Regions from separate parts of the Vibrio tasmaniensis genome, predicted to be linked through region 2. Evidence: predicted binding sites of a transcription regulator. Region 2 holds the regulator's gene; each other region holds the start of a gene.

Region 1 (7,412 bases), on a different replicon from region 2:
CGCTAGCTCACGAGTAGGAGCCAAAATTACACCACGAGGATCTTTAGCAGAAAACGCTTTTGTTTTTAATGCTTTATGTATCATCGGCAACACAAACGCCAACGTTTTTCCTGATCCCGTTTTTGATGAAGCCAATAGATCCTTACCGGCAATAGCAACAGGGATCGCTTTTGATTGGATCTCTGTCGCTTTCTTGAAGTCGTAATGTTTTAAGTTCTTCAGTAAGCGGTTGTCTAAGCCTAAATCTTTAAAGTGCAAAGGACTCTCCAGTCTTGATGGTATTGAATAAAATTAATTTAACGTGACATGATACCGCGAAAGTACTTTATAAGGATAGAGATCACAGTAAATTTATCCTTATATCTCAAGTTGCCTAGTATATTGTATGCATTGACACTAAAGGGATAGGCCTTACAAATAAGATAAAAATCGATTCTAACTTCACCATCTCATAAATGAGACAGAACGTGATGCTTAGCTAATTACCTCAAAAATTTAGCAATTTCTTTAGTTATTGTTTTTGCAGTTAAAAAATTAGTCGCTACAATCATTAATGAAGCGACTATATGATAAAGAATGTATAGCGCATCTTTTGATGATAAATAAGCAAGGAGTTCTTATGAATAAGACGTTAATCGCAGCTGCAGCCTCAGTTTTCATTTTAGCAGGTTGTTCTTCTGAGCCAGAAAAAGCTGCAATGTCAGAAATGGATCAATTGACTAACCAAGTTGCTGAACTAAGCAGCGAAGTTGAAGCGCTTAAGAGTGACAAAGCTGCCGCTGAAATGAAGGCTCAAGAAGCATCTGCAGCCGCTATGGCAGCAAAAGAAGAAGCGGATCGTGCTAACGACCGTATCGATAACATTGCTGAGTCTTACACTAAGTAATTGAGATAGAAGCTCAATTAGGCTGTAGATTTCAAAAGACGTATATACATGCAGTAAATTGACAACGCCACCTCTTTTAGAGGTGGCGTTTTTTATTGAGGGATGGTTCGTTTTTAAAACTCAATCACAGGCGGTGCAATTTCAACAGGTACGCCATTTTGAGCAAATATCACCGCTTTCGCTTTTGAATTTGGTAGGTCTGCATCTTCAAGCCACCATTTTAATTCAACGGGGATTTGCAATAACTTCTTAGAGCCGTCGCTTCGCGTCAATGGTTCGTGAGCTTCAACAAACACACTTCTATCTGGCTCTAAAGACACTTTAATAGGCTCATCGATTATTGTGACTTGCTCACCACGACTAACCTGTGCAAAAAGCCACTCAATATCTTTAGGTTCCATGCGGATACAGCCGGAGCTGACTCGCAAGCCAATCCCAAAATCTTTATTGGTGCCGTGTATCAGATAATCACCAGCGCCATAAGCAAGCCGCAACGCATACTCGCCCAGAGGGTTTTCCGGCCCAGCAGGAACGACTCTTGGTAACTCGATCCCTTTCTCTAAGTACTCTTTACGAATTGAGTTTGGAGGCGTCCAGGTCGGGTTGGGTCTTTTTTGGCTTATCTTAGTGATCATCTCAGGCGTATCTCGCCCCACTCGACCAATACCAACAGGAAATACATGCACCTGATTTTTCTCAGGTTCAAAGTAGTACAGCCTCAACTCGGCAAGGTTAATCACAATGCCTTTTCTCGGTGTATCCGGCAGAATCAAGCGGCTAGGAATACTTAATACGTAACCTTCAGCAGGAAGAAAAGGATCGACGCCTTTGTTTGCCGCCATTAAAGAGAGAAAACCAATATCGTATTGCTTAGCAATGATGGCCAACGTTTCGCCCGCAGCCACTTCATGTTGTTGTATTCTTCCGACAATGCGACTTTCTTTTGGTGGCAACTCAAAAGTTGCAGCAGACACCCACGACGGAATCATCGCGCCTACGAGTAGAGTTGTAACCAGAGGGAACAAAGTCTTTCTCACAGTAAGCAAAGCGATCTTGCGCAGTTGTGTTTTCATAGCGAGCAAAGGCGTCAAGTTAGCGCAATACGACATACAATTCCTTGGTTTGTCTTTTATCAAAGTTTAGATTATCGCTGATCAAACGTCGCGACAACGTATTGTTGCTCCAAACTGATATGCAACAGGCCTTTATTCATCATTTTCCCTCCAGACATAGCGAAATTTAACCATACAAAATCGATTGCCTCTAAACTTTCAACATATTTAGTTATCTATATGAATATTACTTTAAAGGCAGAGCAAATTTGTGACAAACATCTCACGGAGCCTCGTTTTAACTCGCTAATATTGCCTCAACAAAACGAATTCAATTCAACAGAAACGGTAATTAATAAATCCTGTTCCTATAATTACCGTTAAAACTTTGGAGAACGACCATGGCTACACCTCATATTAATGCTCAAGCTGGTGATTTCGCAGAAACTGTACTTATGCCGGGCGACCCGCTTCGCGCAAAATACATTGCAGAAACCTTCCTTGATGACGTGAAGCAAGTTTGTGACGTTCGCAACATGTTTGGTTACACAGGCACTTACAAAGGTAAGAAAGTTTCTGTAATGGGTCACGGTATGGGTATTCCATCATGCTGCATCTACGTACACGAGCTTATCGCTGAATACGGCGTGAAAAACGTTATTCGCGTAGGTAGCTGTGGTGCGGTACGTGACGACGTTAAACTAATGGACGTTGTTATCGGTATGGGCGCATCGACTGACTCAAAAGTAAACCGCATTCGTTTCAACAACCATGACTTCGCTGCTATCGCTGATTTCGGTCTTCTAGAAGAAGCTGTAAACCAAGCTCGTGCACAAGAAGTTCCAGTTAAAGTTGGTAACGTATTCTCTGCTGACCTTTTCTACACTCCAGAAGCTGACCTTTTCGAAAAAATGGAAAAGCTAGGCATCCTTGGTGTTGATATGGAAGCAGCTGGTATCTACGGTGTTGCTGCGGATCTTGGTGCTAAAGCTCTAACTATCCTAACAGTATCTGACCACATCATCCGTGGTGAGAAACTAAGCTCTGAAGACCGTCAAAAATCGTTCAACGACATGATGAAAGTTGCTCTAGAGACTGCAATCAACATCTAACGATTTGATCAGATACATTGAAAAGCGTTACCCCGCAGCCAAGCTCACTTGGCTGCTCAAATAATCCCGAGGGGGAGATCGTGTCTAACGACAAGCTGCCAAAAGATGCGGATGGTTTGCAACTCAACTTTTGTAAAACATTGGCGTGTGACAACTTTGGCTTGAGCGATGCAAAACGGTATGTTTTGCAACACGCAAACCCTAAGCGTCCAGCGATGGTTTGTCGTGAATGTGGAGCTTTCCCCCCCTTACTTAACAATCGTGAAGTGTTAAGCGAACTTCATCGCCTAAGACAACTTCACAGCGACGGGCTCCCTGCTTGTCGTAATGATGATTGCGATAACTTTGGCTTATCGGTTCATACCCACAAACATCTTTATCATGCCTTCGGCTACAGTGGCGATAGGCAGCGTTACAGATGCAAAGACTGCCAATCAACCTTCGTTGATAAGTGGTCGGGATCCAATAAAAAACTTCAGTTTCAAGAGAACCTCATGGGCTTATTGTTCATGGGTTATTCCGTACGTGAAATTTGTAGAAAATTAGAGATCAATCCAAAGACTTTCTATGATCATGTTGACCATATCGCCAGTCGCTGTCGTCGCAAGTTAGCGATGATCGATGCTCGCTGGGTCAACCATGCTAAAGATTACCAATTCGCTTCTCACTACCAGCGCTTACAACCGAAAAGCAATAATGGTGTAGTTTGGATAGCGACCGGCGAGGCACACTCTGGCTATATCCTTTGCCAACACGTCAATTATTCTCAAAATGAAGAACCATCTGGAAGTGCTGATCACAATCCTTACGATGACGTTGCACGCTTTGTGTCCAAAGAGCACTCTTCAGAAGCGAATCTAGAACTACCTCAGCCGTCTGACAAGCTAAAAGAGCGCATTGAACAGCAGTATCAAGTGATTCTTGCGAGAGGTAATGTAGAGGACCCGATGGGGAACCTTACGACATTCAGTTACCCTTCGAAGGGCGCTCTGATTCGACCGCCTTATACTTCCTATGCTCACTTCCTACACGTGCTTGATATGTGTGATGAGAAAAAGCATGTCACCATCTATATGCCACAAGATCCATTACTAAGATCTGCCGCTCTAAGCGTTTGCTTGCCACGCATTCAGAGTCAAAATGTTGACCTTATGTATGTAGAGGAAGACTCAGGTTGGCAAGATGACCAAAATTTTGAAAAGATCGACATCGTTCATATGAGTTGGTGGCGCGATCGTTGGGCTATCGCGAGTCAAGGTGACAACCAAAAAGGTATCTGCTACCTAACGGGTAATAATCCAGAACCAAAACAGTGGTTTAATACAGCCTCAATTCAGCAAACAAAGTTCTATCAACAACGTTTTCAGTTGTTATTCGACAGCTTCATCAATGAGCCAAGACGTAAACTTCGCCCTGGGGGCATTCTTCCATTACTCGACATATTTAGATCTTGGCACAATCTGTGCTACCAAGATAAGGAAGGGCTTACGGCAGCACAACGCTTAGGGGTGACAGAGCAGCCATTAACCCTTAAGCAATTGCTTTCATAGGATTATACATCTAGAGGCGCACTCTAGAACTCGTTGATTTAAAAGCAAAAGCATGAGATAACACCCAAAATTGGAAAAGATACGTGTCCCCTTTATGCTCAGCGAGAGATAATTGATGCTTATCCTCAATCACACTCCTATAATGATTGTGTTATCAATATGTTCGATAATTATGGATCTAAGCCTTGGACAAAAATCAGTACCTTCTTGAAACCGAACTAGAACAACTCAAAACTCGCGTTGATTCTGAGCCATTGGTGATCCTAGAGATTGCACAACAATGCCTAGTCAGATCAGAGCAAGTTCTGTTTGAAGAGGGCGCTATCCAGTCATTAATGTTAATGGCGAGATGCTGTTGGAACCTTATGGATTACCAGAAAGGTTTAAAATACATCAAGGAAGCCTACAAGCGCCAAAGCCGATTAGATACCGATCATTTTCTCCCTGAAATTCTCCACTTACACGCACTCCAATTCTGGGGACAAGCCAAGTATTACTCCGCCCAACAGTTCTGGATCAATGCATTAGAACAGTCTGCATTGGTTGATGAAGTGGATATTCAAATTGAATGTCTCATTGGCCTTGGCAACATTTGGCGAATGACTCACGAATATAAACTTGCACGCTCCACCCACCAGCTCGCTGTAAAAGTGGCGAATAACAGCCGCATTGGTTGGTTAGAAGGCAAAGCAAGAATACTTCTCGCATGGGATTACTACCTGCTCAACAACTATGTTGAAATGCTATCGGTGCTCGACGGTGCAGAAGAAGCCTTAAAAGAATATAAAGATAATACTTGGCACGCTGAAGTCTGGGATTTTAGAGGCCTTGCCCTACTTGGCCTTGAACGTTTAGATGATGCAGAGCGAGCCACAGCCAAAGCGCACAAGCTAGCAGTAGAACACAACCTGGTATGGATGAAAGCGCACTCCTACATCAGCCGAGCTAGACTGGAGCTCTTAAGAAAGAGACCAGAACAAGCAGCCGAGTTGCTCAGGCTGGCAGAAGAGTCAGCAAACGAATTCGATAATGGCGAACTGCTTAGTCAAATTTGCTATCAACAGTCTTTAGTCGCAGAAGAAAATCAAGATTTTGAAGCCGCATTGATCGCTTTTAAGAAGTACCGTCAATATTCTACCGGCATGCTTAAAGAACAAACAAATCGTGTCGGTTTAGACAAAGCGCGCAGTTCAAAACGCCAGCTTGAACAGAGAGCTCGTAAGCTAATTAACCGCATTCGAGGTCAGCACGAACACGACCCGGAAAAGCACCTCTCTTATGTCGTTTCCGAAACCTTCTGGTGGGAAAAACTGGTACTATTTAAGACGGAGCTTAAACGCTCTAATCACTGCATCATCATGTTCCATCACATCGATACCGATTACTTAGATGTCTGTACCGAGATAGCGCATACCTTGTGTAATCAGAACGACTTCATTGCAAGGCTAAGTTCAGAACGCGTTGCTCTGATGCTTTCCGAAAAAGACGAAGCTGCAGACCAGATCTTTAAAACTCTGACCACCATGCTAGATATCTATCCATGGCACAGAAAAGGATTAAAAGGGTCGAGACCGACCGTCAGCCTCAACGATATTTTGACGTTCCCGTTCACTCTTGAACAACTAGAAGAAGACGATGCTGAGGTAACAGAATGATGGAAACCCTATTAAGCAAGATTACAGATGCAGGTCTAGATCCTTCATCGGTATCGGGTGAAGAGGCGATCATATTCTGGAATCATATTCGCCAACACGTTTCGACTACACAAACAGAACAAGCACACTGTTACATCATCAGCTCTGAGTACCGCGCCGAGTTGCAACAAAATCAAACCAGTATTGAAGAGTTAAAACTGGCACTCGACCTACTCCACCTCCCTACCGATATAGAAGATATTCTTACTGTAAAGACCAGCTTAAGTGATCGCTTAGTTGAAATTGGTGATTACACGTCGGCACTGAATGAATTCGTCAGTTCATCAACAATCGCCGTTGAGCACGGGCATATCGATGAATATGTCATGGCTATCTTAGGTATGGGGAACCTGTGTGACGCTTACGGAGATCACAGCAGAGCTCTTCGCTACTACCAAAAAATCAATAGCATAGATCACGCGATAAGCAGTCGATCACTTCGTCTTAAATTCAAGCTTTATATGGTAGCAAGTCTACTACTGCTTAACCGAATAACGGCGGCCAGCGATTTACTGAACGAATGCGAAGAACTGAGCATTTTAGTGAGTGATAAGCTACTCACAGCTCAGATATTGTTGTATCAAGCAAAAGTGCTCCGTGCTAAGAAAAAGTACCATGAAGCGCTACGTTGTCTGTCAAAAATTCAATATCCAGCCAACAGTACTCAAGCAAGTTGGCTCGCGACCATGACACGTCTAGAGTTGGCACATTGCCTGAGTGCGACCGGAAAGCAAGACTATGCAAGTATGATCTTGTCGAGCACCCACAAACGTGTGAAGCCCGGCTCGTCACCAGTGCTTGCGAAGCGCTTCTATGATTCTCTAAGTGATGTGTGTATGAATCAAGGACGTTTTCAAGAAGCGCTGAGCTACGAGAAGAAAGGCTACCGAATTGAAACGGATCTGATGAAGCAGATCCCGATCAGCGAACTTGGTGCAAGCCAACTGCGCCGTCTATCTCGATTTGAATTACAACTTAAACTCATTCTCTCCGAACAAGAGAACAAAGAGCTTAAAGAGACAACAGAGCAACATAAAAATACAGTTGCTCAGCTACAACAAGATGTTTTCACCGATCCACTGACGGGGTTACACAACCGTCGCTGGTTAGATGTAAAA
Region 2 (7,412 bases):
GGAGCTGCGCAAACACCTCAAAGCACACGTTGTCGATTCTCTCTACCGTGAAGCACTCCAATTTGAGCTGCAGCTTGAAAAGCAACAACAGTCCGACCTCGTCGATTGCATTAAGTCTCTTCAACTTACTGCGAACCAACAATCACCGCTCGCTTTACAGTACTGTCGTTTATTAGGGGCGGAAAATCTCTACGCCGCTTTTTCTGAACCAGCACCACAGCCCTAACGCATTCCCTTTTCCTTTTATTCAATCAAGCTCCAAGCTTACTTGGGACTATCGCTCTTCGTGCTCACGCGATGGTGACTCGGATTATTAGCAAGATATAGAGCTTAACCTCTATAATATTCAACCAGTTACCCATAACCTGTTTTGTAACCCATATAAGTGAAACTCTTGCGCTTATGACGAGAATCAACCAAGCTCAAATAAAAACGTGGGCCTTTCACTACAAGCTCAACACTTTATCAAAGCCCATAAAAGAAGCATGGACTGTTTTATGACAATATTTACCGCAGCGGCCGGTCTCTCTAATCCGCACTTACAAACCTTAGTGCCACGGTTTATTAGAAAGCAGGCGCTGTTTGCCCCTCACTGGCAAACCTTAGAAACTCCCGACGGCGATTTCCTAGACCTTGCATGGAGTGAATCGCCTGATGGTGACAACTCGACTAATGACAATCCAAGCTCTGACAAACTAAGTAACAAGCCGATATTCGTTCTATTCCACGGATTAGAAGGGAGCTTTGAGAGCCCTTACGCCAACGGGCTGATGAATGCCTTTGCTAAAGATGGTTGGCTATCAGTGATGATGCACTTTAGAGGTTGCAGCGGAAAACCAAATCGCTTGGCTCGTGCATACCATTCAGGTGAAGTCGAAGATGCGCGCTTTTTCCTAAGGCATCTGCACGCGCAGTTTCCCAACAATCCTAAGGTTGCGGTTGGCATATCTTTAGGTGGAAACATGCTGGCGAACTATTTGGCTGAGTACGCGGACGATCCTCTACTTTCGGCGGCAACGATAGTTTCTGCACCTTTTGACTTAGCGTGTTGTTCTAGTCGCATTGAGCAGGGCTTTTCCAAGCTCTATAAAAAGTACCTGCTCAATTCTTTGAAATCGAATGCGTTGAAGAAACATAAGCTACTGCAAGAGAAGATTGGCATCTCTGCGGAAAGCATCAGGAAGATCGACAAGCTGTACGAGTTTGATGAACGAATCACTGCGCCTCTGCACGGGTTCAAGAATGCACAAGACTATTACGCGCAATGCTCAGCATTGCCTAAATTGAATCGGATTAAGCTTCCCACACAAATCATTCATGCCAAGGACGATCCTTTCATGACTGATGATGTGATTCCAAAGTTCGTTCTGCCCGATAATATCGATTATCGACTGTTCCAGAAAGGCGGCCATGTCGGGTTCATTACGGGTAGCACACTCAAGCCTAGATTTTGGTTAGAAGAAGCATTACCCGCCTACTATGAAAGTATCCAAGATTCGGCATAATGACCGAGCCTTATTAAATAGAAGTGAAAATATTACTAAGCTCATTCATTTCTACATCAATAAACCTATCCATGAACATAAAAGAGAGAAGTATTTATGATCATCCCATGGCAAGACATTGCGCCAGAGACACTGGAAAACCTCATTAAAGAATTCGTGCTGCGTGAAGGTACAGACTACGGTGACATAGAAGTTTCACTGCAAAACAAAATTGACCAAGTGAAACATCAATTAGCCTCAGGAGAAGTGAGTATCGTGTTTTCTGAGCTGCATGAAACCGTTGATATTCAAGTCACAAAACGCTTCTAGGCTGCGCTCATAAAGGAGCCGTGTTATAGTGGTAAACGATTGCTAACAAGTAAGTTACTCAAAAGACAAGGGTTGTCATGTCCGCTAAACATCCAATTATTGCGGTGACGGGTTCATCTGGAGCCGGCACCACCACTACCTCAGAAGCCTTCCGAAAAATGTTCAATATGATGGACGTAAAGGCTGCTTGGGTTGAAGGAGACAGCTTCCATCGCTTCACTCGCCCAGAGATGGACGTCGAGATCCGTAAGGCGCGCGAGCAAGGTAAGCACATCAGCTACTTTGGCCCACAAGCTAACGATTTTGGTGCATTAGAAGAGTTCTTCCGTCAATACGGTAATGAAGGTACGGGCAAAGTCCGCAGCTACCTACACACCTTTGATGAAGCCGTGCCTTATAATCAAATGCCCGGCACCTTCACACCATGGCAAGAGATCCCTGAAAATTCCGATGTGATGTTTTACGAAGGCCTACACGGCGGTGTGGTAGATGGGGACATCAATGTTTCTCAACACGTCGATTTGCTTATCGGCATGGTGCCTATCGTAAACCTAGAATGGATCCAAAAATTCGTTCGTGACACACGCGATCGTGGTCATTCTCGCGAAGCAGTAATGGACTCAATTGTTCGCTCGATGGATGATTACCTTAACTACATTACTCCTCAGTTTTCGCGTACTCACATCAACTTTCAGCGTGTTCCAACGGTAGACACATCAAACCCTCTCAATGCTAAAGGGATCCCAAGTTTAGATGAAAGCTTCGTTGTTATACGCTTACGCGGCATCAAAAACGTCGATTTCCCTTATCTTCTGGCTATGATTGATGGCTCATTTATGTCGCGCCACAACACGCTTGTAGTACCTGGCGGCAAGATGAGTTTTGCTATGGAGCTCATTGTAAGGCCTATCCTGCAACAACTTATAGAAACCGGGAAAATAGGCTAACAAAACAACATTCTGGTTGATTACTTTTCATACCGTGATCATGTGCACAATTTTGCGTAAAAAATCGTAGCTTGGTCACGATTAAAATCAAGAAATAGTACCTGAAAAAGGATACTATTCTTAAACGAAACACAAGATAGCTTGCAGCACTCAACGAGTGCTCTTATCCTAGCTAGGTCAATTCAGGCTTAGCTAAAATATGGAAAGCGGCAAGCATACCCTGCAGAGGAAGTAAGATATTATGGTTCTAGGTAAACCCCAAACCGATCCAACATTAGAGTGGTTCCTTTCACACTGTCATATTCATAAGTACCCTTCAAAAAGTACTTTGATTCATGCTGGTGAAAAGGCAGAAACCTTGTACTACATCGTTAAAGGTTCTGTGGCAGTTCTTATCAAAGACGAAGAAGGTAAGGAAATGATTCTTTCTTACCTAAACCAAGGCGACTTCATCGGTGAGCTTGGCTTGTTCGAAGAAGACCAAGAGCGTACTGCATGGGTTCGTGCAAAATCTCCTTGTGAAGTAGCTGAGATTTCTTTCAAGAAATTCCGTCAACTTATCCAAGTGAACCCAGATATCCTAATGCGCCTTTCAGCGCAAATGGCAAACCGTCTACAAGTAACTAGCCAAAAGGTTGGTGACTTAGCGTTCCTTGACGTAACAGGTCGTATCGCTCAAACGCTACTAAACCTAGCGAAACAGCCAGATGCAATGACTCACCCTGACGGCATGCAAATCAAGATCACTCGTCAAGAGATTGGCCAGATCGTTGGTTGTTCTCGTGAGACAGTTGGTCGTATCTTGAAGATGCTAGAAGAGCAGAACCTAATTTCTGCACACGGTAAGACTATCGTGGTATACGGCACTCGTTAATCTCGATTAACTGAGCCAAAAATTTGAAAGCCACCAAATGCGAATTTGGTGGCTTTTTTGTTTTCTAAAGATCTACAAAGAAAATACGAATGAAACACCTACAGCTTCCAAGCGAAAATACTCTCAAAGCGAAGCCTATCTGAATCTCTAGATCAAAGCCCGTACTCGTATCTTCCTTTAACCGTTAGTGCTTTCGAAGATCTTATCCGCCGATGCGGCCACAAAACCTGTATAAAGCTCACCGTTGGCCATCGCATAACGCTTAGCGAACTCATAGAAGCCTCCAGGAATCATCTCATTGCCTTCAACAAATGAAACTGGGACTTTGTCTGCCATTGTAGATGATTGCTCTAATAAGACCTCTGGAGAGCCTTTAACTTGACCACCAGATGCATTGATAGTGAAACCTGAATCTCTCAAATAGTCATTCACAGTCTGTACTTCATCGAACTCATTGAGCTGGTTCACACTCACCGTAAAGTGATTTGCACCGTAACCATGAGCCGCTAGCCAAGACGCGTATTCACTCTCTTTTGCTAGAACTTGGAAATCCGCAAAGCTCAGGTCCCAAAGGCGACCACCAAACAAGAACTCATGACCTTGAAGCTTGCTTGCGTCGACTTGCTCAACCAACTTAGCCACGATCTGTTGCAAGTCACTTGAACACTCTTCGACCTTCAACTCACTAATGAACACTTTCGGTTGGTTTGGGTCTGGGTGCTCGTAATGCTTAGCCACTAGCTTCTTGCTCTCAAATAAGTAATCGCCACACGCCTTGTAACCTAACTCAAGGAAAGGTTTAGCCAATGTTTCAATACCTAGCGGTGCAACATTGAAAGTACGCAGTGCAATGTGATCATTAATCAGAGCTTCGTCTTCTTTCAGCAAGTGATGCACTTTCTCAGCCGATGGGCAAAGCCTGTGAATGTAATCATCCCATAGTGATTTAAAGAGTAGATCGGGCGTCATGGTGACTCCTTGTCAGAGGTTCTAGCAAGCTAGTAATTTGGATTAGAGAGGGAGAGGCTGGACACAGAGTCAGCAGCCATCAGCCTGTGACATACTTTTTTATTATTTTCTTCCGCCCTATCTAGGTGTCGGACGTGATAGAAAAAGGAAGCGATAACACCACTTCCTTATTACACAATTAACCAATGAATCTGTTATTCATGAACCTAGAGCTCATAAGCTTGTGATTCATCAAGTTATAGCTTAAAAGCAAAAACTACAGCTCAATACCTGGGCTAAACGTAGCTGGCAGTTGAGTTTCACCACCTTCCATTGACGCCATTGGGTAAGCACAGTAGTCAGCCGCATAGTAAGCACTTGGGCGTAGGTTGCCTGAAGCACCCGGGCCACCGAATGGTGCATCACCACTTGCGCCTGTTAGTTGGCGGTTACGGTTAACAATGCCCGCACGGATATGGTCAACGAAGTATTCCCATTCAGAATCATCTGTTGAAACTAAGCCAGCAGACAAACCAAAACGAGTGTCGTTAGCTAACTCAACCGCTTGCTCTAGCGATTGGTAACGAATCACTTGTAGCAATGGACCGAAGTACTCTTCATCTGGCAGTTCAGCAATATTCGTTGCATCGATAATGCCCGGAGAAACAAACGCCGCTTCACCCGCTTTTGCTTCAACTAGGCTAACACCACCTAGCGATTGCAAATTAGCTTGCGCGTCCAGAATGAACTTAGCTGCCGCTTCAGAGATTTGTGGCCCCATGAAGGGTGCTGGTTCAGCGAAAGGCTGATCGACACGAATCTTTTGCGTAGCTGCGACCAGTTTATCTAGCAGCATATCGCCCTTTTCACCAACAGGCACATACAGGCGACGTGCACATGTACAACGTTGACCTGCACTGATGAACGCCGATTGGATAATGGTATAAACCGTCGCGTCAGCATCACCAAATTGATCACTGATCACCATAGGGTTGTTGCCACCCATCTCTAGCGCCAGCATCTTGCCCGGTTGACCTGCGAATTGACGGTGAAGGATATGACCAGTATTAGCACTACCCGTAAATAGCACGCCATCAAGACCTTTAGCATCGGCTAGTGCGATACCTGTCTCTTTGGCGCCTTGTACTAGGTTAATCACGCCAGCAGGAAGGCCTGCTTCTTGCCATAGTTTCATCGCAAATTCACCCGTCCAAGGCGTCTGCTCTGACGGCTTAAAGACCACGGTATTTCCCGATAGCAGTGCAGGAACAATATGACCGTTAGGTAGGTGACCTGGGAAGTTGTAAGGACCAAATACCGCCATTACGCCTAATGGACGATGACGCAGTACGATTTGGTTGCCTGCGGCTTCACGTGAAGCTTCACCCGTACGTTCGTGGTAAGCACGGATTGAGATAGCGATCTTACCCGCCATCGCACCCGCTTCAGTGCGAGTTTCCCAAATCGGTTTGCCCGTCTCTTTTGCAATAATCTGTGCAATTTCTTCGCTGTTCTCTTTTACCTTCTCAGCAAAATTCAACACGATCGCTTCACGCTCTGCAAAGCTCAGTTTTTTCCAAACTAAGAAGGCTTCACGAGCCGATGCCACTGCAGATTCAACCTGCGCGGGCGTTGCACTATCGCCTTGCCACACCACTTCATTGTTGTATGGGCTTACTGATGTCATGGCGTCGCCTTGACCTGCCACCCACTGTCCTGCTATCCACTGAGTCATACTTCTATCCTTAAAATCTTCGACAGATAATCGCCGCTCTTATTGAGCCAACATGCGAACGAATTCGCCTTCTTTTACTTCAAGAGCGCTTGCTACTTCAGATGATAAAATCACTGTGTCGCTTGCTTGGTCATACGCGCCTTTCGCGGCTACTGCGCGGAAGTTCTCAAACGAGGTATTACCAATTAGGAAGTCTTTAGAGCTTGAATGCTCTGCAATTGTCACTTGAGCTCGAATTGCATGACGCACTGATTCGATATTTCTTAGGTCACACTCAACCGTTGGGCCCCCATCAAAGATGTCGACATAACCACGATTGGTGAAACCTTCACGCTCCAGCAACTTAAGTGCAGGGCGCGTATTGTCATGAACCTCTCCAATTACTGCCTGAGCTTCTTTGCTCAGTAGGTTCACATAGATAGGTAGCTTCGGCATTAAGTCAGCAATGAAGCCTTTCTTACCAATACCCGTTAGGTAATCGGCGAGCGTAAAATCAATCGAGAAGAAATGATCTTGCAGCCATTGCCAGAAAGGAGAATTACCTTCTGCATCGGATACGCCACGCATCTCAGCAAAAATGGTTTTTGAGAAACGCTCTGGGTGCTCTGCCATGATCAAGAAGCGACACTTAGACATCAAACGACCATTCAATCCACCACGGAAAGCTGGACGCAAGAACAGTGTGCAGATCTCACTGCATCCGGTGTAGTTATTACCGAAAGTCAGCAGCTTAACGACGTTATTAACGCCAAGCTTTTGCGATGAGTGAACCACTTTGCTGATGTGGTAAGAGTAAAACGGAACATCCCAGCCAATTGAGGCTTCGATGCCCGTCGTGCCTGCGACTTCTCCCGTTTCAGTGTCGAAGCCAACCATTAGGTAGCCTTCATCACCAGGTTCACTCACATCTTGTTTAGCAAAGCTGTATTCAGAATGAGTAATACGGTTGGTTAACAGTTCTTCGTTAACCGGAAGAGATGTGAATCCGTGACCAGATTCAACCGCGCAGGTATGCAAAGCATCGTAATCAGATAATTTTATTGGGCGAACAACTAGCATCAATATTCCCTCCAGATGCAAAACAGGCCCAAAAC
Region 3 (7,412 bases), 810 kb from region 2:
TCAAGTTGTTGAGTTATACCTCAACGTCCGCTTCCGTACGTCTTTTCTTAAATTCCCTATACAGTAATAAGCTCAAAGTCATGACGACTTTAGACGTTAACCATATCATTCAGAGGAACTACCTTAGATTGTGCGTGAAAAGTTACGTTAGTCGTTGAGCATGTTTTGTTAAAAAACATGCTGTATCAAATACTAGCAAACGTTTTCGCCAAGGTCATTCGAAACAAACCGTACAGCTGCATTAATTACAAAATCTGACGCATTCGCTCTTGAGTCACTTCAACTAAGAGGTCTGGTTGGAATTTAGAAATAAAGCGATTACACCCTACTTTCTCAACCATGGCTTCATTGAAACTACCACTTAATGAAGTATTTAGCGTAATAAACAAATCATGCATTCGAGGATCAGTTCGAACTTCGTGAGTCAGTTTGTAGCCATCCATTTCTGGCATTTCAGCATCAGTGATCATCAATAATATTTCTTGATTGATGTCTTTGCCTTCATCACACCACTTCTTAAGTAAAGTCAGTGCTTCTAAGCCGTCACAACATTCGATAATGTTCAAACCAAGTTGCGACAAGGTGCCTTTGATCTGATTGCGCGCTGTTGAAGAGTCATCAACGATAAGCACATTACGGCCAACCATTTCATTCGCTAACTGCTGATCTAGAACACCGTCAGAAATCGACACATCGTAGTCGATGATCTCCGCTAACACCTTTTCAACATCGATGATCTCAACGATTTTGTGCTGCTCTTCTTCTTGGATGTGCGTGATAGCAGTTAAGTAGTTTGCTCGACCCGTAGTCTTTGGTGGCGGCTGGATTTCTGTCCATGTCGTATTCACGATATTGCGAACTTGTCCAACCAAGAAGCCCTGTACGGTTCGGTTGTATTCGGTAATGATCAAGTTATTTTCTTGAGTCTCATCACGTGATGGTGGGAAACCAATCGCGCTGCGTAAGTCAATAACAGGAACAGATTCACCACGTAAAGAAGCAACACCCGTAATATGATGATGAGAGCCTGGCAAGCGAGTGAGTACAGGCACTTTTAAGACTTCTTTAACTTTAAATACGTTAATCGCAAATAATTGGCGACTATTTAAGCTGAATAACAAGAGTTCCAGACGGTTTTCACCGACGAGTTTAGTTCTCTGATCAACCGAATTTAAAACGCCAGACATACAACACCTTAGTGACTAATAATAACTGTGGCTACAATAGCCTAATTCGATAGGTTAAAGCAAAGCGCAAATACACAGATGCTTAAACTAAGTACAACAAATGCTGTTATACATAGTTTAAGTGTATGGAAAGGATTCAAGGAAGGCTAAAAACGATAAAAAGGGGTTAGCCTTCAATCACTTTCATTAACAATTGGCCATCATATAAAGCTTGTTTAACAAGCGCTGCACCTGGCATGGTGGCTTGTTTATAGAATCGAGATTCCACCAGCTCTAAATCTTGATGGTAAACCGATAAACTTTGCTCTTCGATACACTTTTGAATCGCAGGGTACAACACGCTTTTAGCCTGATTGATAACACCACCAATCAAGACTTTCTCAGGGTTGAAAAGGTTAATCACAATCGCTATCGCGGCACCTAAGTAACGACCTAACTGTTCAATCACTTCAACAGCCAATGGATCGCCATCGGCAGCGGCAGCGCAGATCTGTTCAATAGTGACATCTTCAAACACAGTTAATGACGATGCTTCACCATTAGCCAGCCGCTCTTTCACTTGTTCACGGATCGCCTGAGAACTCGCGACCGTTTCTAAACAGCCATGATTACCACAATGACAAAGCTTGCCTTGTTTATCGATCTGAATATGACCCAGTTCACCGATGTTACCGTGGCGACCTTGCAATACTCGACCGTCAAGAATGATCCCGGCGCCTACACCGTGGTGAATCGAGATAAGAACGGAATTATCGTTGTCTTGAGAGTGACCAAACAACTTCTCTGCTAATGCCCAGGCTCGGGTATCATTGGCAATAAAGACAGGTAGACCTGTTTCTTTGTAGATCTCAGGACCCAACGCTAAATTTTTAACGTTGTAGTGTGGCATCTGCAACACAATCCCCTGCTCAGAATTCACAAGACCCGGTAGCGTAACCGCAATACTTGTTACCCTATCGAGTTGCTCCGCATAAGTTTGGAAAAATTCATCAATTTCATGCAGAAGACGCGCAAGCACATCATCTTGATCACGTTCATGGATATCAATCTTGGTATCGATAAGCACATCGCCGCCCAATTCATGCAGCGCGATCGTCAAGTATCCGCGACCAAGACGCATCGACAGAAACTGCCAACCTTCGTTATTGGTTTGCAGACCGACAGCAGGACGCCCACGAGTTGTGGCTTCTTGAACCGTCGTTTCGTGAATAAGGTGAGCTTCAATGAGTTCACGGGTAATTTTAGTAATACTCGCCGGAGCCAACTCACTTTGCTTGGACAGATCGATACGAGAAATAGGACCTCTAAGGTCAATTAGTTTATATACACGACCAGCATTGACCTGTTTGATATGATCAATATGGCCCGGTTGAGCCATGTACATTTTACGCTCCAGAAATCATCAACGCGGTAATTTTTTTACTTTGCGAAGTAATTGTGAAGTCACTTGGTATATCGCCGTGACCCGTATCACGTATATACATGAATCTTTGTGTATCTAGTCAAATAGTTCGAGAAAAATTCGTACCTACATCGATAAATTGAGACTTAATTTTCTTAATGAAACATCGTTATTGAGCCCTGAATTCAATAATTAGAGACAAATAAAGAAATATCCTCATAGCTCCCAATAAATATTCAATTAATGCATATACTTAATTCAGTCTTTTAAAAGATTACTTGGCCTCACTCTAGGAGTATTCATGACAGCCGAATTAAGAAAAACGAAAATCGTCACAACGCTAGGCCCTTCTACTGATAAAGGTAACGTGCTTGAAGAGATCATCAAAGCCGGTGCCAATGTCGTCCGTATGAACTTCTCTCACGGCACTAGCGACGACCATATACAACGTGCAGAAAACGTCAGAGCAATTGCCAAAAGACTTGGCACTCAAATCGCTATTCTCGGTGACTTACAAGGCCCCAAGATTCGAGTGTCAACATTCAAAGATGGCAAAATCCAACTTGCCGTTGGTGACCAATTTACTCTCGACAGTAGCCTAGGTTTAGGCGAAGGCAACCAACAAGCGGTCGGTCTTGATTATAAAGAATTACCTAACGACGTTTCAGCTAACGACATCTTGTTGCTCGACGATGGTCGTGTGCAGCTAAAAGTAACCAAAGTGGAAGGCTGCCGTGTTCATACAGAAGTCATCATTGGTGGTCCTCTCTCAAATAACAAAGGCATCAACAAGAAAGGCGGCGGCCTTTCCGCAGAAGCGCTGACAGAAAAAGACAAGCGCGACATCGTCACTGCAGCACAAATCAAAGTGGATTACCTCGCGGTGTCTTTCCCGCGCAACGGCGAAGACATGCACTACGCTCGACAGCTCGCACGAGAAGCTGGCTTAGAAGCTCACCTCGTAGCAAAGGTAGAACGAGCAGAGACGGTAGCCACTGTTGAGAACATGGATGACATCATAATGGCCTCAGACGTCGTCATGGTGGCTCGTGGTGACCTCGGAGTGGAAATTGGCGACCCTGAGTTAGTCGGAGTACAAAAACAGCTTATACGCCGTGCTAGAGCGCTTAATCGAACGGTGATCACCGCAACCCAAATGATGGAATCGATGATTTCAGCGCCAATGCCAACCCGAGCCGAAGTCATGGACGTTGCCAATGCGGTACTTGATGGAACAGATGCAGTCATGCTTTCAGGTGAAACAGCTGCAGGTGATTACCCGGTCGAAACCGTAAAATCGATGGCTGAAGTGTGTATTGGTGCTGAGAAAATGGCGGGGATTAACAACCAATCCAATTACCGAATTGATCGCACCTTTGTGACCGCCGAAGAAACCGTTTCAATGGCGACTATCTACTCGGCAAACCATATGGAAGGTATTAAAGGCGTAGTCACTCTCACAGAATCAGGCCGTACTGCACTGATGATGTCTCGCCTAAGTGCTGACATGCCTATCTACGCACTATCTCGTAACGAAGGAACACTTAATCGCTGCACCTTGTACCGAGGTGTAACACCTATCTACTTCGAGACAGAAGCCAAAGACAGTTTTGACATTGCCCTATCTACGCTCACCTGCCTAAAAGAGCAAGAGCATCTTAAGTTTGGCGATCTCGTTATCGTCACTCAAGGCGACATTATGGATGTGGCGGGATCGACCAACTGTATGAGAATCTTGCCTGTCACCTAATGTTTGCCCGTAAGGCGAAACGATTTGCCTAATCTCAAGACAAAAAAGGGTTATCGAACCAAGTTCAATAACCCTTTTTCATTTCAGAACACGACTCACTAACGATCGGCTTAAACAGCACGATCAGCTCACAGCATGCTAACTCATCAACTTCAAATATTACTCATCAACCTCAAGCATTACTTCTCAGCAGCAATGGTTGCCAACTGTGGCATGTGTGAACTGCGGGCATTTTTCGTAGAGGTATAAGTTTCAACAAATCGGTAACCGGCTTCTAAACCCAAATCATAATCGTGCAGTAAATCTTCTTTATTACTCATTAATGAATTGGATTTCAGCGGCTTACTCGGGGCAATTTGCACTACAAAAGCATCGTCTGGTGGGGAGTTCAAAAAATCCTGAGTCAATGAGTAAGTTTGGTAATGCACCATCAGCATATCTGCTAAGCCGGAATCAAACTTATCACCAATTAAATGACTTAATCTATAGATGTCATCCGCCCCGAATAACCATCGACCACCATTCAGTAAATCCAAATGTGACCTGTCGCGCTTCTGTTCTTTTGAGCTGAGAATTTGTTGTTGAAAGAACGAGCTCCAATCGGTTTTCCACTGTTCCACTTTTTGTTGCCAATGGCCTTGAACACTGTCAAAAGATTCGCGGAACCATTCCAGTTCTTCGGCTGATATCGGTTTGGGTGTTTTTAATCGCGTACTGTTAGCTTGAACCTCGACCTCTTCCTCTAACGCTGGCTCAGTTCGGATCACAACAATGGAACGGGCTTGTCTACGCCATGCTTCTTGAACCGGGATACAAGCTGATACACCACCATCCACATAAGAACTGTCGCCAATAAATATTTCATCATTGTACAAACGAGGAATAGCACAGGTTGCAATCATCACTTTGTACCAATCTTCCCCTAATAATGGGAAGTAGTGATCTCGTAAGTCTTTAGAATCCGTGACGGCTGCATAGAAGTGGCGTTCGCCTAGCGTTTGTCGTCCTAAATCCAAATCAAGCTTATATGGGTAAGCCATGATTTGTTCTAAGGCCCATTCTAATCCAAGGTTCTTTCTGTGTCGTATATAAGAAAAGAGATTGAAGAATTCAGGTGATGTTGTGAGGTCGAGAAGGAAAGAACGGCCAAGGCCTTTATCGCGGCACAGATAAGCACACAAATTAAGAGCACCTGCAGAGGTACCAAAAAACTCGTCGAAGGGATCAAAATTTGAAAGAAGAAAGGCATCCAGCACTCCAGAAGTAAAAATACTTCTCTGTCCGCCACCTTGGGCGACCAGTGCTGTTTTTCCAGCAATAAACTTAGCGTAATAGTCTAAGTCTATTGCTGTATCAATATTGGTTATAATCCCACTATTCATGATTCCCTGAGTATAAAAACTCAGCCTCGCAATAGATGGTATTAACTACCAATTGCAATAAAGCCAAATGAGAGAATGATTGCGTAGATGACAACCGTGATTTGTAGGGCATTTTTCAGATTATGGTCCATAGACACCTCTGGCTTATTATTAATTTGTCGAGTCTCTATTTAAGTACTATCAGGTGTGTGAAGTATCTTCAAGAATCGTCGAAATTAGTCGCACAATATTGATGTAACCATCACAATTAGTAAGTGTATGGATAAGGATATACTCATGAATAACAAAGCAAATATATTGGCACTGATTACGCTTCTCTCCGTTTCGAGCGTACATGCCTCGCCGGAAATCATCATTACTCCGATGGTGGGCTATACAGGCGGTGGCAGTGTCGAAGACCAGGACGGTAAAACCTATGATATGAAAGGGTCTGAAAACTACACCTTTGCGATTGAAACGCCATTTGAAAAAGGACGCATCGGCTTTTTCTATTCTAATCAAAGCTCTGAATTAGAAACGCTCAACCTAAGCTCCTCCATCCAATACCTGCACTTTCAAAGTAGCATTTACTACCCAGCTTCTTCTGTGTTGTCTGGTTATTTGGGGTTAGGCCTTGGTGCTTCTTACGTCGATGTAGACTGGGCAAAAGATAAGTATGGGTTCTCAACCTCTATCTTTGGTGGTTTAGAGTACAAATTTAGTGACCGATTAGCGCTAAACACACAACTACGTTGGTTAGGTACCGTTGTCGATAACGACACCTCCGGTGTTTGTAACATCCCAAGTAACGGGCAAGAGTGCATCATCCGCTTTGATACCGACTGGATGAACCAATTCCAAGCCAATGTCGGACTGAGTTTTACTTTCTAAGTATCGATGACCATAAGCATCTCATACCAATAGAACCTCCGAATAGTTGGTCAGTTCAACTATAGAGTGTATGAATTTCAGTCATACGCTCTACTTTTAAATAAAGTCATATAACCTAATAAAACAGAAAAAATTAGACACATAAACCAATCAGAAAACCCCAAACCAATTCATACCTCTAAAATAACCATCATTTAACATCTTAAAGACCATAAGCCCACAGTTATTAAACATACCTAATCTATTGCTTTAACCATTCTAACTAGGTAGGCTCATTAGCACGCATCAGCTGAATATTTCAGGTTATGCAAACACACATCAAACAATTAAGAATTATCCGCTGAGTTCTCCAATCGCTAACAACATAATAATCTAAACTTTTGCTTAATCACGGAAGATAAAGTAAACAGTCAAACCGTTTGCCTGTTTTAACTATCATCTCCTTACCAAGCACAGCGTGACGAGAAGCTTCATACCTCAGGGAAGTTGTAAAGGAGTTAAATATGAAGCGAGAACAGTGGGGATCCCGAGCAGGATTTATCCTTGCCGCAGTAGGATCTGCTATTGGTTTAGGAAACATTTGGCGTTTTCCATATATGGCTTATGAAAATGGCGGCGGTGCTTTTTTCATTCCATATCTATTTGCCATGCTTACGGCTGGTATCCCATTTATGATCCTAGAGTTCAGTATGGGTCAAAAATATCGTGGCTCTGCACCTGCAACTTTAGCGCGCATCAACTCAAAATTTGAGTGGCTTGGCTGGTTCCAAGTGGGTGTAGCGGCTGTCATCGCGGTCTACTATGTTGCCGTTATCGGTTGG
Region 4 (7,412 bases), 1.1 Mb from region 2:
TCAGCGCTCAACATTCACCAAGCAGCATAAACAATCTATGGTTATAAAATCGTGATTGGCAACGCGCTCTTGTCCGAATATGACCTCCCAATTCTACGCTACTCATCGCACAATGGCTTTAATTGTTAAATTTATGTGAATTATCGTAATGATAAAAACGAACCCTGCCCCACACAGTTTGATTGATTCTAATGGTCAGCCGACCATTGGACATTTAGATGGCATCCCAAAACAACTGAACATCGAGAACTTTGACTATCGAAACTCGATGGATTCAAAAGCAAACTCTTGGCAGAAGCACTTCCACTACAAGCAATTTCAATTTGTCAGCATCGTCACCGACACGCACATTATCGGCGTGGCAATCGCGGATATTCGCTACTTAGGCTCGGCATTTTGTTATCTGTACGATCTTGAAAACAACCATCTAGAAGAGTCATCTTGGTTGAGGCCATTAGGGTTTGATAAACAAGTTACCGCTTCGCCATTTGACGGCACGACAAACATTGCAGGCCAAAGCATCATCTTTAATATTGAACGCGGGCAATGGCAAGTTCGATTGAATACCAAACTCATCAAGGCCGATATCGCTTTAGAGCCTAAAGCCGACAGCTTGCCCTTGGCGATGTGCAGCCCAACGGGTTATTCAGGTTGGACTTACACCCAAAAGCACAATGCTTTGCACATCAGCGGTGACATCCAAATCAAGGGAGAATCACTCGTTCTCGAACAAGCTCGTGCCGGTTATGACTTTTCAGCGGGCTACATGAGACGCGAAACCAGTTGGCGCTGGGCAAACATCAACACGCAATCCAATGGCACAGATATTGGCCTAAACCTCGCGGCGGGCGTGAATGAAACCGGAGGCTGCGAAAACGTGTTATGGGTCAATGGAACCAGACACTTGCTTAACCCAGTACAGTTTACGTTCAGTCGCCAAGACACGAACTTGCCTTGGCAGATAACATCACAAGATGGACGTATTAATCTGACCTTTACGCCCCTTAATAACCGCAGCGAAAAGCTCAATTTATGGCTGTTAAAGAGTAACTTTCGTCAGTTCATTGGTCACTTTTCTGGCTCGATTGAAGACAACAATGGAGTGACACATCAACTCGATGGTGTTCTTGGCCTAACAGAAGATCACTTTGCTCGCTGGTAGCGAAGTTCAGCTAACTGAATCTCCAACGCTCAAGTCTAAACAAACTTGATACTAAGAACGCGTATGGCGTCTCAACAAGGATAAAACATGAATATCGACGCATTAATTAATCACCCAGAATGGCTACTGTTGGTATTAGCGCCCTTGTTCATGGTGTGCATGTTGGCTGAGTATTTTATCGGCCAGAAGCAAGGTCGACTGCCAGATAACTCCAGCTATAAACTTTCAGAAGTGATGTGTAACTTCACGCTTGCGGGAATGCATCAACTCTCCGATTTACTCACCGGGTTATTGGTCGTGCAATTGTATCTGTGGATGTTTGGTTGGCGTTTAATGGACATCGACATGGGCGTGCTGAGTTTTGTTGTATTAATGGTGTTGCAAGACTTTTGCTATTACTGGTTCCATAGAGCAAGCCATCGTGTTCGATGGATGTGGGCAGCACACGTCGCGCACCACAGCTCAGAACAGATGAACTTCAGTACGGCTTTCCGTCAAAGCTTAATGTATCCACTTGCTGGGATGTGGCTATTCTGGGTACCGTTGGTCATCATAGGTTTTGACCCTAAATGGGTGATCTTTGTGGTCCTTCTGAATCTAGGTTTACAGTTCTTTGTCCATACACAATGGATACGAAGCTTGGGACCACTTGAATACATCTTTAACACCCCTTCGCATCATCGAGTACATCACGGAAAAAACCCGCAATACATCGATAAGAACTACGCCGGTGTTTTGATCATTTGGGATAAGTTGTTTGGTACATTCGAACCTGAAGTTGAAACTGTGCGTTACGGCGTCACCAAGCCCGTAAACAGTTTTAACCCGATAGTCGTCACCTTTCAAGAATGGAAGACTATATTCAAAGATTTGAGGAACCGAGAGTTAACCATCAAACAGAAAGTCCAGTTGATACTCTCACCTCCATCGGATTAAACGACGCTAGACAGATTGTATTAACTAACAAATCGCCTCAACTGGATTCAAAGGCATCCCCAACGACTCGATTGAATAGTAAAGCACCGTTTTCCGACAATTTATTTGTGATCTGGGTTGCACGTGTACCGCATACTATCAGATACTGAACAAAACTAACCTTCAGCCACAGTAAACGCTCCGCGCTTGCTGTTCAGGAAATTCAATGAGTTCAGATAATCAGCCGACCTACTTCTTTTTCGATTACGAAACGTGGGGCGTTAGCCCAGCAAAAGACCGTCCGAGTCAGTTTGCGGGTGTTCGTACCGACCAAGATTTCAATGTTATTGGAGAGCCTCTGGTTATCTATTGCCAACCTCCTGCTGATTACCTCCCTGCGCCTGAAGCTGTGTTGATAACCCGTATCACACCACAGAAAGCGGCTTCACAAGGTCTCCCTGAGCCAGAATTTATCGCTAAGATTCATGCTGAGTTAGCGAAACCAAACACCACAAGCCTTGGCTACAACAGTATTAGATTCGATGACGAAGTAACGCGTTACACCTGTTACCGAAACTTCATCGACCCATATGCGTGGAGCTGGCAGAACGGCAACTCTCGTTGGGATCTACTCGATGTAATGCGCGCTGTTCACGCACTGCGCCCTGAAGGCATTGTTTGGCCAGAGAACGAAGAAGGTTATCCAAGCTTCAAACTGGAACACCTATCTGTGGCAAACGGCATCGAACATGAGAACGCGCACGATGCGATGGCCGATGTTATTGCGACCATCGAGTTAGCGAAGAAGCTGAAATCAGCACAACCTAAGATGTTCGATTACCTTTACAATATGCGTCATAAGCGCAAGCTGAATGACCTGGTTGATATTGTAAACATGACGCCATTGATGCACGTTTCGGGCATGTTTGGCCGTGACTGCAACTACACAAGCTGGGTTGTGCCTATGGCTTGGCACCCAACCAATCAAAATGCGGTTATCGTGGTTGATTTAGCGAAAGATCCAAGCCCATTATTAGAGCTGGACGCTGATGAACTCAGAGAAAGGCTTTACACCAAACGCAGTGAACTGGGTGAAGACGAGCTCCCTGTGCCAATCAAATTGGTCCAACTGAACAAGTGCCCTATCCTTGCTCCAGCCAAAACGCTGACGGCTGAAAATGCCGAAACAATCGGTATCGATCGCCAACAATGCTTGAAGAACTTGGCACTGCTGCGCGAACACCCAGAGATCCGCGAAAAACTGATCGGCCTGTACTCACAAGAACGAGAGTACGAGAAGAGTGATGATGTTGATACACACCTTTACGACGGTTTCTTTTCACCTGCTGATAAAACAGCGATGAACATCATTCGCGAAACTGACCCAAATAACTTGGCCGCTTTGGATATCACCTTCAGCGACGAACGTATTAAACCGTTACTGTTCCGTTACCGTGCGCGTAACTTCCCATGGACACTCGACGAAGCTGAGCAATTGAAATGGGCGAACCATTGTCGAGAGTTTTATGAATGCCGTTTAGAAGAGTACATGCTCAACCTTGAAAACCTCGCGCACGAACATGAAAGCGACGAGAAGAAAATGGCTATCTTGAAGGCGGTTTATCAATACGTAGAAAAGTTAGCTAGCTAATTCCATTATCAAGAGACGTAACACTTTGAAAGAAAGATTGATCCAGCTGGTTTACTGCTTAATCTCCTTCACCTTAATCATAGGTGCACTTACAGCAGGTAACGCGTTACAGCACTTTTTGGATACCTCAATCCCAGGCAGTATTTTTGGCATGTTGATTCTGTTTGCCGCCATGGTGATTGGTATTGTCCCTTCGCACTGGGTACAACCCGGTGCAAGCTTGATTATCCGCCTAATGATCTTACTGTTTGTTCCGATCAGTGTTGGGTTGATGGATCACTTCGACATGCTCATCGCGAACGCATTGCCAATTATGGCAAGCGCCGTTGGCGGCACGTTACTGGTGTTGGTGTCCTTATCATGGTTCTTAGACCGCTTGCTATCGAGAGGTAACTGATCATGTGGATTCTACTCACCATCGTGGTATTCCTGTTTGCTCGCTGGGTCAGTAAAAAAGTAAACTCACCGCTGTGTAATCCCCTACTAATCAGTATTGGTATCATCATTCCGATACTCACGTTCTTCAAAGTACCGTTTGAGACTTACTATGCAGACAACACATGGATTACCTACATGCTGCAGCCTGCGGTTGTTGCCCTTGCTTACCCGCTTTACGAACAGCTACCTCAAATCAGAGCAAACTGGCGAATCATTACCTTCGCTTGCACGCTAGGCAGTGTGATGTCGATGACAACGACAGCATTAATCGCCGTGGCTTTTAAAGCGGACTTAAGTTTGATTGCGAGTTTATTAGGCAAGTCAGTCACCACGCCAATTGCTATGGAAGTGTCTAGCCATTTAGGTGGTGAAGCAGCGATTGCGGCAATACTGGTATTGATTGTTGGTCTATTTGGGGCAATCTTTGCTTACCCAATCTACAATCTCATTGGCATTAAAAACCCTATCGCACGTGGTTTAACCATGGGTACTGTGTCTCACGCTTTAGGTACTGCGACATGCGCTGAAAAGAATCAGGAAGATGCTGCATTCAGCTCTCTAGCGCTTGTGCTTTGTGGCGTCATTACCTCAATCATTGCTCCGAGTATATTTTCGCTCGTGGTTTGGTTCTATTCTTAACTAAAACCTCATCACACGATTCAGCCCAACCAGAATACTGTTGATTTCAGTGCCTGCTTGGGCTTTTTTCTCACATTTAGTTAGTAATAGCAGACTAGTTACGCTCTATTACGGGCGATAAGTGCGATATCAACTGCAAAAATAGCTATTGCAATCGATTTCAAGTGTGACCTCACTCTAACTATGCAAGTCAATGTAACAGCAACAATATAATAGTGATATTTGTCACAGAAAATTCCTGAGTATTGCATAAACTTAAAGCCTAAGGTCAATTAAGGATTCAACATGAACAGTCGTATTACCCTGGCGCTGGAAAGTGCTCCAACAGCAATCAAAGCACTTTTGAGTGACATCGTATTAGCAGACAACTTTGACGCGACATTGTCTCCAGAACAATTTGCTAGCCTACTGCAAGCAAGTGGTTTAGCGGATGACGAGCTACGTATTGCGCTACTTCCTTTTGCCGCTGCGTATTCTTACGCGCCGTTATCTGACTTTTATGTTGGTGCAATCGTACGTGGTTTGTCTGGCACTCTGTATTTTGGTGCAAACCTTGAAATCGCTGGTGCTCAACTTGGTCAAACCGTTCACGCTGAGCAATCTGCAATCAGCCATGCTTGGATGAAAGGCGAACAAGGTATCTCCGATATCACGATCAATTTCAGCCCCTGTGGTCACTGTCGTCAGTTCATGAACGAACTGACCACTGCGAAAGAGCTTAAAGTTCAGCTTCCACAACGTGATGAAATGTCTCTGCAAGAATACCTGCCAGACTCGTTCGGCCCTGCTGATTTAGGTGTGACGACTGGCCTAATGACTAAGCTTGATCATCAGCACACGACTGAAGAAACAACGCCTATTGTTGTAGAAGCACTAGCAGCACTAAACCGCAGCCATGCTCCTTACACCAAAAACCTAAGTGGTGTTTCACTACAACTGACGTCAGGTGAGATTTTCACGGGTGCTTACGCAGAAAACGCAGCGTTCAACCCTAGCCTACCACCTCTACAAGTGGCGTTGATTCAACTTAAACTGGCTAGCTTCGATTTTGAACAAATTGAAAGTGCCGCCTTGGTTGAAATTGCCGAAGGTAGCATCAGTCACCTAGCGGATACGCAGTCTACGTTGGAAGCGATTAATCCCGACATACCAGTGACTTACTTAGCAATCTAAGTACATATAATTAACAAAGTTTTAAAGAAGCAGCTCCATTTTACAGAGCTGCTTTTTTTATGCCTGTAATTAACGCAACAACCGCGCAAACGTTTGCTTTTATCATTGAAATAAGTATGATCACCCCGTTTTCAATCAATCGTTCAAAAGATCGGAAGGAATTTCTATGTTTGGTACTGCTACTCGTGAAAATGCTACTCGTGTGCTTCTATTAGGTTCAGGTGAACTCGGTAAAGAAGTTGCTATCGAGTGCCAACGTTTAGGCTTGGAAGTTATTGCATGTGACCGTTACGCAGACGCACCAGCGATGCAAGTTGCGCATCGTAGCCATGTTTTAGACATGTTAGACGGTGATGCACTTCAAGCGATCATTGAACTAGAAAAGCCAGATTATGTGGTTCCTGAAATTGAAGCTATTGCCACCAGCAAGTTGGTAGAGCTAGAAGCACAAGGCTTAAATGTCGTTCCCACTGCAAATGCGACGAAGCTAACGATGAACCGCGAAGGTATCCGTCGCCTAGCTGCTGAAGAGCTAAAATTGAGCACTTCTCCTTATCGCTTTGCAGACACCTTTGAAGACTTTGCTGCCGCTATTGAATTCGTGGGCATGCCTTGCGTTGTTAAGCCAGTAATGAGTTCTTCAGGTAAAGGCCAAAGTGTTATCAAAACACAAGAAGACATTCAGAAGTCTTGGGACTACGCACAAGAAGGTGGTCGTACTGGTGCCGGTCGTGTGATCGTTGAAGGCTTCATCGATTTTGATTACGAAATCACGCTTCTAACCGTTCGCGCAGTCGACGGCGTTCATTTCTGTGCACCAATCGGCCACCGTCAAGAAGATGGTGATTACCGTGAATCATGGCAGCCACAAGTGATGTCAGACAACGCACTTAAAGCTGCTCAATACACGGCTGAACAAGTAGTTAACGCACTAGGTGGTCACGGTATTTTCGGCGTAGAGCTGTTTGTTAAAGGCGATCACGTTATCTTCAACGAAGTGTCCCCTCGCCCACACGATACTGGCTTAGTAACATTGATGTCTCAAGATTCATCGGAATTTGCACTACACGTACGCGCGTTTACGGGTATGCCAATCAAATCAATCACGCAATACGGCCCATGTGCATCTGCGGTTATCTTAGGTCAAGGCACTTCGAACAACATTCGTTTTGAAGGTCTTACAGAGGCTCTAGACGCACCACAAACGCAAGTTCGCCTGTTTGGTAAACCTGATATCGATGGTCGCCGTCGTTTAGGTGTGGCGCTTACTCGTCGTAACAGCACCGAGACAGCGATTGAAGATGCAATTGAGAGTGCTTCTAAAGTAAAAGTAATTTACTAACCAGCGATTTCATTCTGAACAATCACAACTTCAGATTTGAACAATAAAAAAGACGGGCTATCGAGCCCGTCTTGTTGTTGGTGTCTTCTTTT

The links. The regulator CRP, encoded in region 2, controls carbon source genes, mostly activating them, when cyclic AMP is high. The targets are predictions, from matches to a motif close to TGTGANNNNNNTCACA.
Region 1: the regulator CRP is predicted to act here: its motif matches at 2,209-2,224, upstream of deoD (purine-nucleoside phosphorylase).
Region 3: the regulator CRP is predicted to act here: its motif matches at 2,647-2,662, upstream of mlc (sugar metabolism global transcriptional regulator Mlc).
Region 4: the regulator CRP is predicted to act here: its motif matches at 4,971-4,986, upstream of cdd (cytidine deaminase).

What each region holds. Positions count from the first base shown of each region.
Region 1 covers NZ_AP025511.1:452,208-459,619, forward strand. Annotated here, with positions in the region: gene OCV44_RS16380 (DEAD/DEAH box helicase) at 1-258, opposite strand, end outside; gene OCV44_RS16385 (Lpp/OprI family alanine-zipper lipoprotein) at 620-886, shown strand; gene OCV44_RS16390 (L,D-transpeptidase family protein) at 1,000-1,995, opposite strand; gene deoD (purine-nucleoside phosphorylase) at 2,340-3,050, shown strand; gene OCV44_RS16400 (IS1 family transposase) at 3,131-4,600, shown strand; gene OCV44_RS16405 (hypothetical protein) at 4,786-6,255, shown strand; gene OCV44_RS16410 (GGDEF domain-containing protein) at 6,255-7,412, shown strand, end outside.
Region 2 covers NZ_AP025510.1:304,640-312,051, reverse strand. Annotated here, with positions in the region: gene OCV44_RS01380 (TIGR02444 family protein) at 1-226, shown strand, start outside; gene OCV44_RS01375 (hydrolase) at 498-1,505, shown strand; gene OCV44_RS01370 (YheU family protein) at 1,602-1,814, shown strand; gene OCV44_RS01365 (phosphoribulokinase) at 1,892-2,761, shown strand; gene crp (cAMP-activated global transcriptional regulator CRP) at 3,003-3,635, shown strand; gene OCV44_RS01355 (DUF1338 domain-containing protein) at 3,813-4,604, opposite strand; gene astD (succinylglutamate-semialdehyde dehydrogenase) at 4,861-6,318, opposite strand; gene astA (arginine N-succinyltransferase) at 6,358-7,377, opposite strand.
Region 3 covers NZ_AP025510.1:1,110,047-1,117,458, reverse strand. Annotated here, with positions in the region: gene OCV44_RS05295 (chemotaxis protein CheV) at 246-1,187, opposite strand; gene mlc (sugar metabolism global transcriptional regulator Mlc) at 1,354-2,571, opposite strand; gene pyk (pyruvate kinase) at 2,891-4,339, shown strand; gene OCV44_RS05280 (patatin-like phospholipase family protein) at 4,519-5,721, opposite strand; gene cydH (cytochrome bd-I oxidase subunit CydH) at 5,763-5,852, opposite strand; gene OCV44_RS05270 (porin family protein) at 5,998-6,591, shown strand; gene OCV44_RS05265 (sodium-dependent transporter) at 7,095-7,412, shown strand, end outside.
Region 4 covers NZ_AP025510.1:1,446,784-1,454,195, reverse strand. Annotated here, with positions in the region: gene OCV44_RS06640 (DUF2804 domain-containing protein) at 149-1,162, shown strand; gene OCV44_RS06635 (sterol desaturase family protein) at 1,250-2,098, shown strand; gene sbcB (exodeoxyribonuclease I) at 2,304-3,728, shown strand; gene OCV44_RS06625 (CidA/LrgA family protein) at 3,754-4,125, shown strand; gene OCV44_RS06620 (LrgB family protein) at 4,128-4,805, shown strand; gene cdd (cytidine deaminase) at 5,091-5,978, shown strand; gene purT (formate-dependent phosphoribosylglycinamide formyltransferase) at 6,145-7,320, shown strand.